Regions from separate parts of the Oceanimonas sp. CAM02 genome, predicted to be linked through region 2. Evidence: predicted binding sites of a transcription regulator. Region 2 holds the regulator's gene; the other holds the start of a gene.
The links. Region 2 encodes sigma-54, which starts transcription at its own class of promoters, with help from an activator protein. Its sites were predicted from a motif close to TGGCACNGTTTTNGCTT; they were not measured.

Region 1 (4,285 bases), on a different contig from region 2:
TGCCTGCAGGTTATGGGGTTGACTTATGGCTGACAGCTTAAAACTTACAGCTTCCGAAGGGGATTAGATTCCCAGCAGCCACCTCAGGGCCATGCCCACCACAGTGAGCACTGCAACCCCGGCAAGGTAAAGCCCGGCAAACCACAGCCAGCTTTTCTTGCCGGCCATCAGTAACCTTCCTCAAAGTCTTCTACCTTGCCCGAGAAGATGCGGTAACCCCACAGGGTATAGGCACAGATCAGCGGCAGAAAAATAAGCACGCCCGGCAGCAGGAACTTAAGGCTGGTATCAGGCGCACTGGCCTGGGCAAAGGTCAGCTGATGAGGAATAAGATACGGGAACAGGCTCACCACCAGCCCCGCAAAGCCCATCACAAACAGGCCGCAGGCCAGCCAGAACGGCCGGGTTTCATGGGGTTTACCGTCAAGATCCCGGTACAGCAGCACACCCAGCAGCGCACTCAGCAGCGGCAGCGGAGACAGCCACAACAGGTTAAGGCCGTCAAACCAGCGAGCGCTCACTTCCTCGTTGGCCAGCACCATCCACAGGCTCAGCACCAGCAGTATGGCCATAATCATGATCACCAGCCTGCGTCCCAGATGCGCCGCCCGGGCCAGCATTTGCCCGCGGCTTTTCAGCACCAGATAACAACAGGCCAGCAGCGCATAAGCCACCATCAGTGCAAAACCGGTAAAAATGCTGAACGGACTGAGCCAGGCCAGGGCGCTCAGCTCGGCGGGTGCGGCATCTACGCCCTGCACCACAGAGCCCAGAATGGCCCCCTGACAAAAGGTGGCTACCGTAGAGCCCAGCCAGAACGACTTGTCCCACCAGGGCTTGGAGCGATTCGATTTAAAGCGGTATTCAAAGGCCACCCCACGAAATATCAGGCCAATCAGCATAATAATAATGGGTGTATACAGGGTAGACAGCACCCCCGCATAAGCGGCAGGAAACGCCGCAAACAGCACCACGCCGCCAAACACCAGCCAGGTTTCGTTGCCGTCCCACACATGAGAGATGGAGCGCATCATATGATCCCGCTCGTTTTCGCTGCGAAACCAGGGATACAAAATGCCCAGGCCCAGATCAAAGCCGTCCAGCACCACATACATGAGGACGGCAAAGCCCAGCAGCAAATAATAAAACAGCGCCAGATCCATATCAGTTCTCCACCACGTCACGTTGCAGTTTCTTCACCCACTCCAGGGCAAAGCCGGGGGCATTTACGCCTATCATGTGCTGCTCCAGGCGCGCCATGTCCGGCGGCCCCTTGCGTATCAGCTTGGCCATAAAATAGAGATACACGCAAAGCAGCAGGCTGTAGGTCAATACAAACAGGGTCAGCGAGAACAGAATACGCTCCGGCGGCAACGGCGACACCACATCCATGGTGCGCACCAGACCGTGCACCAGCCAGGGCTGACGGCCCACCTCGGCCACATACCAGCCGGCCAGGGTAGAAATCACGCCAGAGGGAATCATCAGCATCATCAGCCACTGAAAGGGCCGGCTCTGAAAGTTGCCATTGCTGCGGCGCAGCCACAGGCCCCACAAGGCGGCCACTATCATCAGCACACCCAGCCCCACCATAATGCGGAACGAAAAGAACACCAGCGGCACATGGGGTCTGTCTTCGGCGGCCACCGACTTGAGCCCCTGCAGCTCGCCGTCGGCATCATGAGTGAGGATCAAGGACGCCAGCTTGGGAATTTTAATCTCAAAGTGGTTGGTCTCGGCTTCCATATCAGGCCAGGCAAACAGCAGCAAGGGCGCGCCGGTTTCGGTCTCGGGCCAGATGCCCTCCATGGCCGCCAGTTTAATGGGCTGATGCTCTTTTACATTCAAACCGTGAAAATCACCCACCACCGCCTGCACCGGAGCCAGCAGCAGCGCCGCCCACAGCGCCATGGACAGGCCCTTGCGGCCAAAGGCCAGATCCCGCTTTTTAAACAGATACCAGGCACTGACACCACCAATCACAAAAGTGGCGGTCAGCATGGATGCCAGCAGCATATGAGACAGCCGGTACGGCATGGACGGGTTAAAAATCACCTCCATCCAGCTGGCCACCTCAAAACGACCATCTACCAGCTCATAGCCGGCCGGCGTCTGCATCCAGGAGTTGGCCACAATAATCCAGAAGGCCGAGATCCAGGTGCCCACCGCCACCACACAGGTGGCAAAAAAGTGCAGTTTTTCTCCTACCCGCTGCCAGCCAAACAGCATAATGCCGAGAAACCCCGCCTCCAGAAAAAAGGCGGTCAGCACTTCATAGGCCATTAACGGCCCCAGCACGGCACCGGTAATTTCGGAGAAGCGGGAAAAGTTGGTCCCGAATTCATAAGACAGCACGATGCCGCTCACGACCCCCATGCCAAAGGTAATGGCAAAGGGTTTAATCCAGAACTTGGCTAATTGAAAGTAAACCGGGTTGCGGGTTTTCAGCCAGAGCCCTTCCCAGATGGCAATGGCCGTGGCCAGACCAATGGTAATGGCAGGAAAAATAATGTGAAAACTGACAGTAAAGGCGAACTGTATTCGCGACAGTATGGCGGCATCAAGCTCCATGGATCCTCCTTATCGGACCAGCTGGCGGCGAACCAGTGCAGGCAGGCCCGCCATAAGAAGAACGATAACAATAGCGGAAAATTCCATTATCAGGGTGATCAGGCTCATAATTATAATGCTCACTCGTTAGTCTGGTTACTCTAATCAGGCACAAATCATGCCAACATCATAGCTACTTACTCCCTCCTTGCTCTGAATCAATAAAACGCGCAAAATTTGTGTTAACCGACAACAAGGTTTACAGTTTTTCACGCCCCAAGTGTCAACCTTATTTACACCGGACTTGCTGTTATGCCGCTGGAATTTGCCTTTGAACTCATGATGATGCTCACCAGCGGCTGCGCCCTGCTGGTGTCGGCCTGGTTGTTCTGGCGGGCCCGCCGGCAGCGCAGCATGAAGGCGCTGGCCGGCTTTGGCGTTATGATGGCGCTCTGGTGCGCCGGCCATGTGGCGGTGTTTTATGGCTGGCATACCACCGGCATGGCGCTGATCCTGGCCAACCCGCTCATGCCCACCTTTTTTCTCGACTTTGCCATTGGCTTTGTTAATCAGGGGCCGGCCCGGCGCGTCTGGCTGAGCCGGCTGGCCCGCTTTCGCGCGCTGCTTTATGTCACCGCCGTGCTGGTCAGCCTCGGCACCCTGTGGCTGGGGGGCGGCAGCATTATCGCCTTTGGCCCCTTTGAGCATTATTTTGTATTTCACGGCAGTGGCTGGTTCAACATTGGCTACACCATTTTTATCGGCATGCTGGCCCATGCCCTGCTGCTGTGGGGATTTATGCGCCAGCAGGGCAACCGCCGCCGCTCCATTGCTGCCATGTTTGCCGCTGGTGCCTGGGGCCTGTTGTTGGCCACCAGCTTTATCTTTCCGTCGCTGGGGCTGCTCTGGTATCCCTGGCCCATGCTGCTGTTGCCAAGCTATGTGCTGCTGCTGGTGTATGGGGTGGTGCGCTACCAGATGCTGGAGGTGAACGCCTGGGCCAACCGCGCCCTGCTGTGGATTTTAATGACAGCTCTGCTGCTGGGGCTGATGGCGCTGTTCAGTGCCATGGCCGGCCAGCTGGGCATGCAGGCGCTGGCGGCGGTGCCGCAGTGGCAGCTGTGGCTGTATTCGGTGTTGCTGCTGATGCTGGCACTGACCCTTTACCGGCCGGTCAGTGCGCTGGTGGAGCGGTTAATTTATCCGGGCAGCCGGCTCGATGAACAATTGCTCGACACCTGGCTGGCACAGTTAAGAGACACCGACAGCTGGCACTCGCTGGCACAGGAAGCCGAGCAGCTGCTGGCCCGGCAAATGGGCCAGCCGGTTACCGTGCGGCTGCTCACCACAGCCCCCCGCTTTGAGCCCGGCCCGGGGCTGGAGCTGTGGTGCCTGCATCATAAGCAAGACTGGCAGTTCCGGCTTAAAGGCTTTGATGATGTCACACCGGGCATGCGTCTTACCGCCGAAGTGTTCGGCTCCTTGCTGGCCACCCGCTGTGGCCTGCTGGAACGCTCGCTGCAGCTGGCCGAAGCCGAGCGCAAGCGGGTATCAGAGCAGCATCTGGTGGAGCTGGGCGGTCTGTCAGCGGCCATGGCCCATGAGCTGCGCAACCCGCTTAATATTATTTCCATGGCCACTGCCGGCCTGGAAGCCGAGCGCAAAGCCATGATTCAGGATCAGCTCAAACGCGCCGACCGGCTGATAGTAGACATGCTGGCCTATTCCGGTCAGC
Region 2 (4,285 bases):
AACGCATTGGGTGTGCGCCATATCTATCAGGGTCAGAGTGATAAACTGCGCAGCTATGGTGAGCTGCTTGATCACCTGCAGCTGACAGCACAACAGGTGGCCTATATCGGCGATGACGTGGTGGATCTGCCGGTGATGCAGGACTGCGGGCTGGGGGTGGCAGTGGCCGATGCGCATCCGCTGGTGCTGCGGCGCGCTGGCTACATTACCCGCACCACCGGCGGACACGGTGCCGTCCGTGAATTGTGCGATCTGTTGCTGGATGCTCAAGGCATACTGGCACAGGCTGAGGGCATGAGCGTATGAACCGTCAGACCTGGATATTTGCCGGTCTGTTTGTGGCCGCGCTGATCACCTGGCAATGGTTTCGCAACGATCAGACCATCATGGTAAACGAACAGGATTTTCAGCCCGATTTTGTGGCAACGAACCTCAGCAGCATACAGTACAACCGACAGGGGCTGCCCTATCGCGGCATGGAAGCGGAGCAGGCAGAGTACTACGAGTCCCTCTCCATGACCCTGATGAAAAAACCTGTTATCTTGCTTTATTCTCCTGACGGCCAGCCGCAATGGCGTCTCAGCGGTGATAACGGCACCATCAACACCGGCGATAATGCGGTGCTGACCAGCAATGTAGTGGGCAAAGGGCTGCAACCGGATGCGCTGGTGGAAACCCTGACCACCGAATATCTGGAGATGGATTTTATTAACAACAGGCTGCGTTCCGATCAGACAGTAAGACTGGAAAGCTCGCAGTATCAGGCGCAAGGCACAGGCCTGCTGGGCAAGCTTGATCAACAAACGGTGGAACTACTGAATGAAACCCGGGCAACTTACTTTAATCCTTAGTCTTGGCGGCCTGCTGGGCCTGGGTCAGGTGCAGGCCAAAGACAGTGACTATCGTCAGCCGGTTACCATAGACGCTGGCCGCCAGCTGGTGGAGCTGGCCGAAAACAAGGTGACCTTTACCGATAATGTAGTGGTGAAACAGGGCAGCATAGATGTGCGTGCCAGTGAACTGGTCGTGATCCGCAATGAGCAGGGGCTGCAGTCCATGACCGCCAGGGGCAATCCGGCTACTTACCGGCAAGTGCTCAATAACGGCAAGCCGGTACAGGCACAGGCACGGGAAATTCACTATGACATGGCGGCCCGCACCATCACCCTGATCCGGGAGGCGGAGCTTAAGCAGGACGATAACATCGTTACCGGCTACCGTATCCGCTACTTTATCGACAAGGAACAAATGGAAGCCGAGAGCCAGGGCGGCAAAGACAGGGTAACCACCATCTTTCTGCCGGAGCAGGTGCAGAATTTCGACAACCAGAGTAACGACTGACATGGCCAGACTTAAAGCACGCGGGCTGCAGAAAAGCTACAAAGGCCGCAAGGTAGTGGCAGATGTCAGCCTGACGGTAAATACGGGCCAGATAGTGGGATTGCTCGGCCCCAACGGTGCCGGCAAAACCACTTCCTTTTACATGATTGTAGGCCTGGTGCAGCGGGATGCAGGCAGCATCACCATAGACGACAATGACATCAGCCATGAGCCTATGCATGTGCGGGCCCGCGCCGGCATTGGCTATCTGCCTCAGGAAGCGTCCATTTTTCGCCGCCTGAGCGTGGCCGATAACCTGATGGCCGTACTGCAGACCCGCAAGGATCTGAACGCCGACGGCCGTAACGAAAAAATGGAACAGCTGCTGGAAGAGTTCAATATTGTCCATATTCGTGACAGTCTCGGTATGAGTCTGTCCGGTGGTGAACGCCGGCGGGTGGAAATTGCCCGGGCACTGGCGGCAGATCCGCGCTTTATTCTGCTTGATGAACCTTTTGCCGGCGTTGATCCCATCTCTGTGCTTGATATTAAGAAAATTATATTACATCTGAAAGATCGAGGCCTGGGCGTACTGATCACCGATCACAATGTGCGTGAGACGCTGGATGTATGTGAAAAGGCCTATATTGTCAGCCACGGGCACCGTATTGCTGCTGGCACACCAGCTGAAATCCTGGCCAATGAGCAGGTCAAGAAAGTCTATCTTGGTGAACAATTCAGCCTCTGAAGGCACCGCTTCGCGCGGTTGATATGGAAGGACGTTAGCATACATGAAGCCGACTCTTCAGTTACGCCTTGGCCAGCAACTGACCATGACCCCTCAGCTGCAACAGGCCATTCGTCTGCTGCAGCTGTCCAGCCTTGAGCTGCAGCAGGAAATTCAGCAGGCACTGGACAGTAATCCGCTGCTGGAGCAGGAGGAGCCGGACAGTATCAGGGTTGAGGATAATCGCAACGAGGAGCAAATTGCCGCAGACAGCGCCATGGAACGTAATCAGCTTTCTGAAGAGCTGCCCATGGACACCAGCTGGGAGGAAGTTTATACCGCCTCTCCGGTCAGTGGTGGTGCCGGTCTGCCGGAAGGGCTGGAAGATAATGTCTATCAGGGAGAAACCACCGAAACGCTGCAGGATTACCTGATCTGGCAAATGAACCTGACTCCCTTCAGTGATACCGATCAGGCCATTGCCCTTGCGATTATCGATGCCGTGGACGATGCAGGCTATCTCACCGCCGATATTGACGAACTGTTAGCTGCAGCCTCGGCCGACGAGCTGGGCATTGAAGCCGACGAAGTAGAAGCCGTGCTCAAACGCATTCAGCATTTCGATCCCATCGGCGTAGCTGCCCGCAGCGTGCAGGAATGCCTGTGTATTCAGCTCGACCAGTTTCCCGCCAGCACCCCCTGGCTGGCAGAAGCCCGGTTGCTGCTGGAACAGCACATGGATCTGCTGGGTAACCGCGACTACCGTACTCTGCAGCGCAAGACCAGGCTGAAAGAAGACGAGCTGAGAGAAGTTCTGAATCTGATCCAGCAGCTTGAACCCCGCCCCGGCAGCAGCATTATTCAGGGCAGCTCCGAATATGTTATTCCGGATGTGGTGGTCACCAAACGCAACGGTGCCTGGGTCGTGGAACTCAACCCGGAGGCCATGCCCAAGGTACGCCTGAATCAGACCTATGCCGCACTTGCCGACAAGCCCCGCAATAGTGAAGACGGCCAGTTTATTCGTAATCATCTGCAGGATGCCAAGTGGTTCCTTAAAAGTCTCGACAGCCGAAATGAGACGCTGCTCAAGGTTGCCAATTGTATTGTTGAACAACAACAGGCATTCTTTGAGTATGGAGAAGAGGCCATGAAGCCCATGGTGCTGAACCATGTGGCCGAGGCAGTAGAGATGCATGAGTCCACCATCTCACGCGTGACCACACAAAAGTTTCTGCACTCGCCCCGGGGCGTGTTTGAGCTTAAGTATTTCTTCTCCAGTCATGTGGGCACCGACGATGGTGGTGAATGTTCATCCACGGCAATTCGTGCTCTGATCAAAAAGCTGGTCGGAGCAGAAAACCCGGCCAAGCCGCTGAGTGACAGTAAGATTGCTCAGTTGCTGGCCGAGCAGGGGATTAAGGTGGCCAGGCGTACCATCGCCAAGTACAGGGAGTCACTGGCCATCCCCCCTTCCAATCAGCGTAAACGCCTGGTTTAAAGGCAACGACAGAAGGAAGACGTTATGCAAATTAACCTGACCGGACACCATGTAGAAATCACAGATGCACTGCGTGACTATGTTAATAGCAAGTTTACCCGGCTGGAGCGCCACTTCGACCACATTACCAATGTGCACGTCATCCTTAATGTAGAAAAAATGCAGCAAATTGCCGAAGCCAAACTGCACGTCAGTGGTGGTGAGCTGTTTGCCAACGCCCAGCATGAAAATATGTATGCCGCCATCGACGGACTCATTGACAAGCTGGATCGTCAGATCATCAAACACAAAGAGAAGCTCAAGCAAAAGTAACCATGGAAGTCGCCGACATACTAAGCAGGGACTGCACGCGCAGTGCAGTTCCCTGCACGAGCAAGAAGCGTGCTCTGGAAATTATCAGCGAGCTGGCTGCCGAACATTTGAATATCGGCAGCCAGCCGCTTTTTGACTGTTTGCTGGCCCGTGAAAAGATGGGCACTACCGGCATCGGTAATGGCATTGCCATACCTCATGGTCGTATTGGCAATGACAACAAGGCGACCGCGGTACTGCTGACTTTTGCCGAACCGGTAGAATTTGATGCCATCGACAATCAGCCGGTTGGTCTGGTGTTTGCGCTGCTGGTGCCGGAGCAGGAATGTAAACAACATCTGAAAACGCTGTCCTTAATTGCTGAAAAGCTCAGCAACAAACAGATTTGCCGGCAGCTGCGTCAGGCCGGCAGTGACGAAGAGCTT

Region 1: a site for sigma-54 is predicted at 2,718-2,734, ahead of R0I78_RS00135 (cytochrome ubiquinol oxidase subunit I). Genes of this name have one in related genera too.

The regions. Positions count from the first base shown of each region.
Region 1 is NZ_JAWJBK010000001.1:27,936-32,220, forward strand. Features, by position in the region: gene cydB (cytochrome d ubiquinol oxidase subunit II) at 168-1,163, opposite strand; gene R0I78_RS00135 (cytochrome ubiquinol oxidase subunit I) at 1,165-2,571, opposite strand; gene R0I78_RS00140 (ATP-binding protein) at 2,863-4,285, shown strand, end outside.
Region 2 is NZ_JAWJBK010000027.1:43,704-47,988, reverse strand. Features, by position in the region: gene kdsC (3-deoxy-manno-octulosonate-8-phosphatase KdsC) at 1-306, shown strand, start outside; gene lptC (LPS export ABC transporter periplasmic protein LptC) at 303-851, shown strand; gene lptA (lipopolysaccharide transport periplasmic protein LptA) at 820-1,341, shown strand; gene lptB (LPS export ABC transporter ATP-binding protein) at 1,343-2,068, shown strand; gene R0I78_RS09075 (RNA polymerase factor sigma-54) at 2,112-3,548, shown strand; gene hpf (ribosome hibernation promoting factor) at 3,573-3,860, shown strand; gene ptsN (PTS IIA-like nitrogen regulatory protein PtsN) at 3,863-4,285, shown strand, end outside.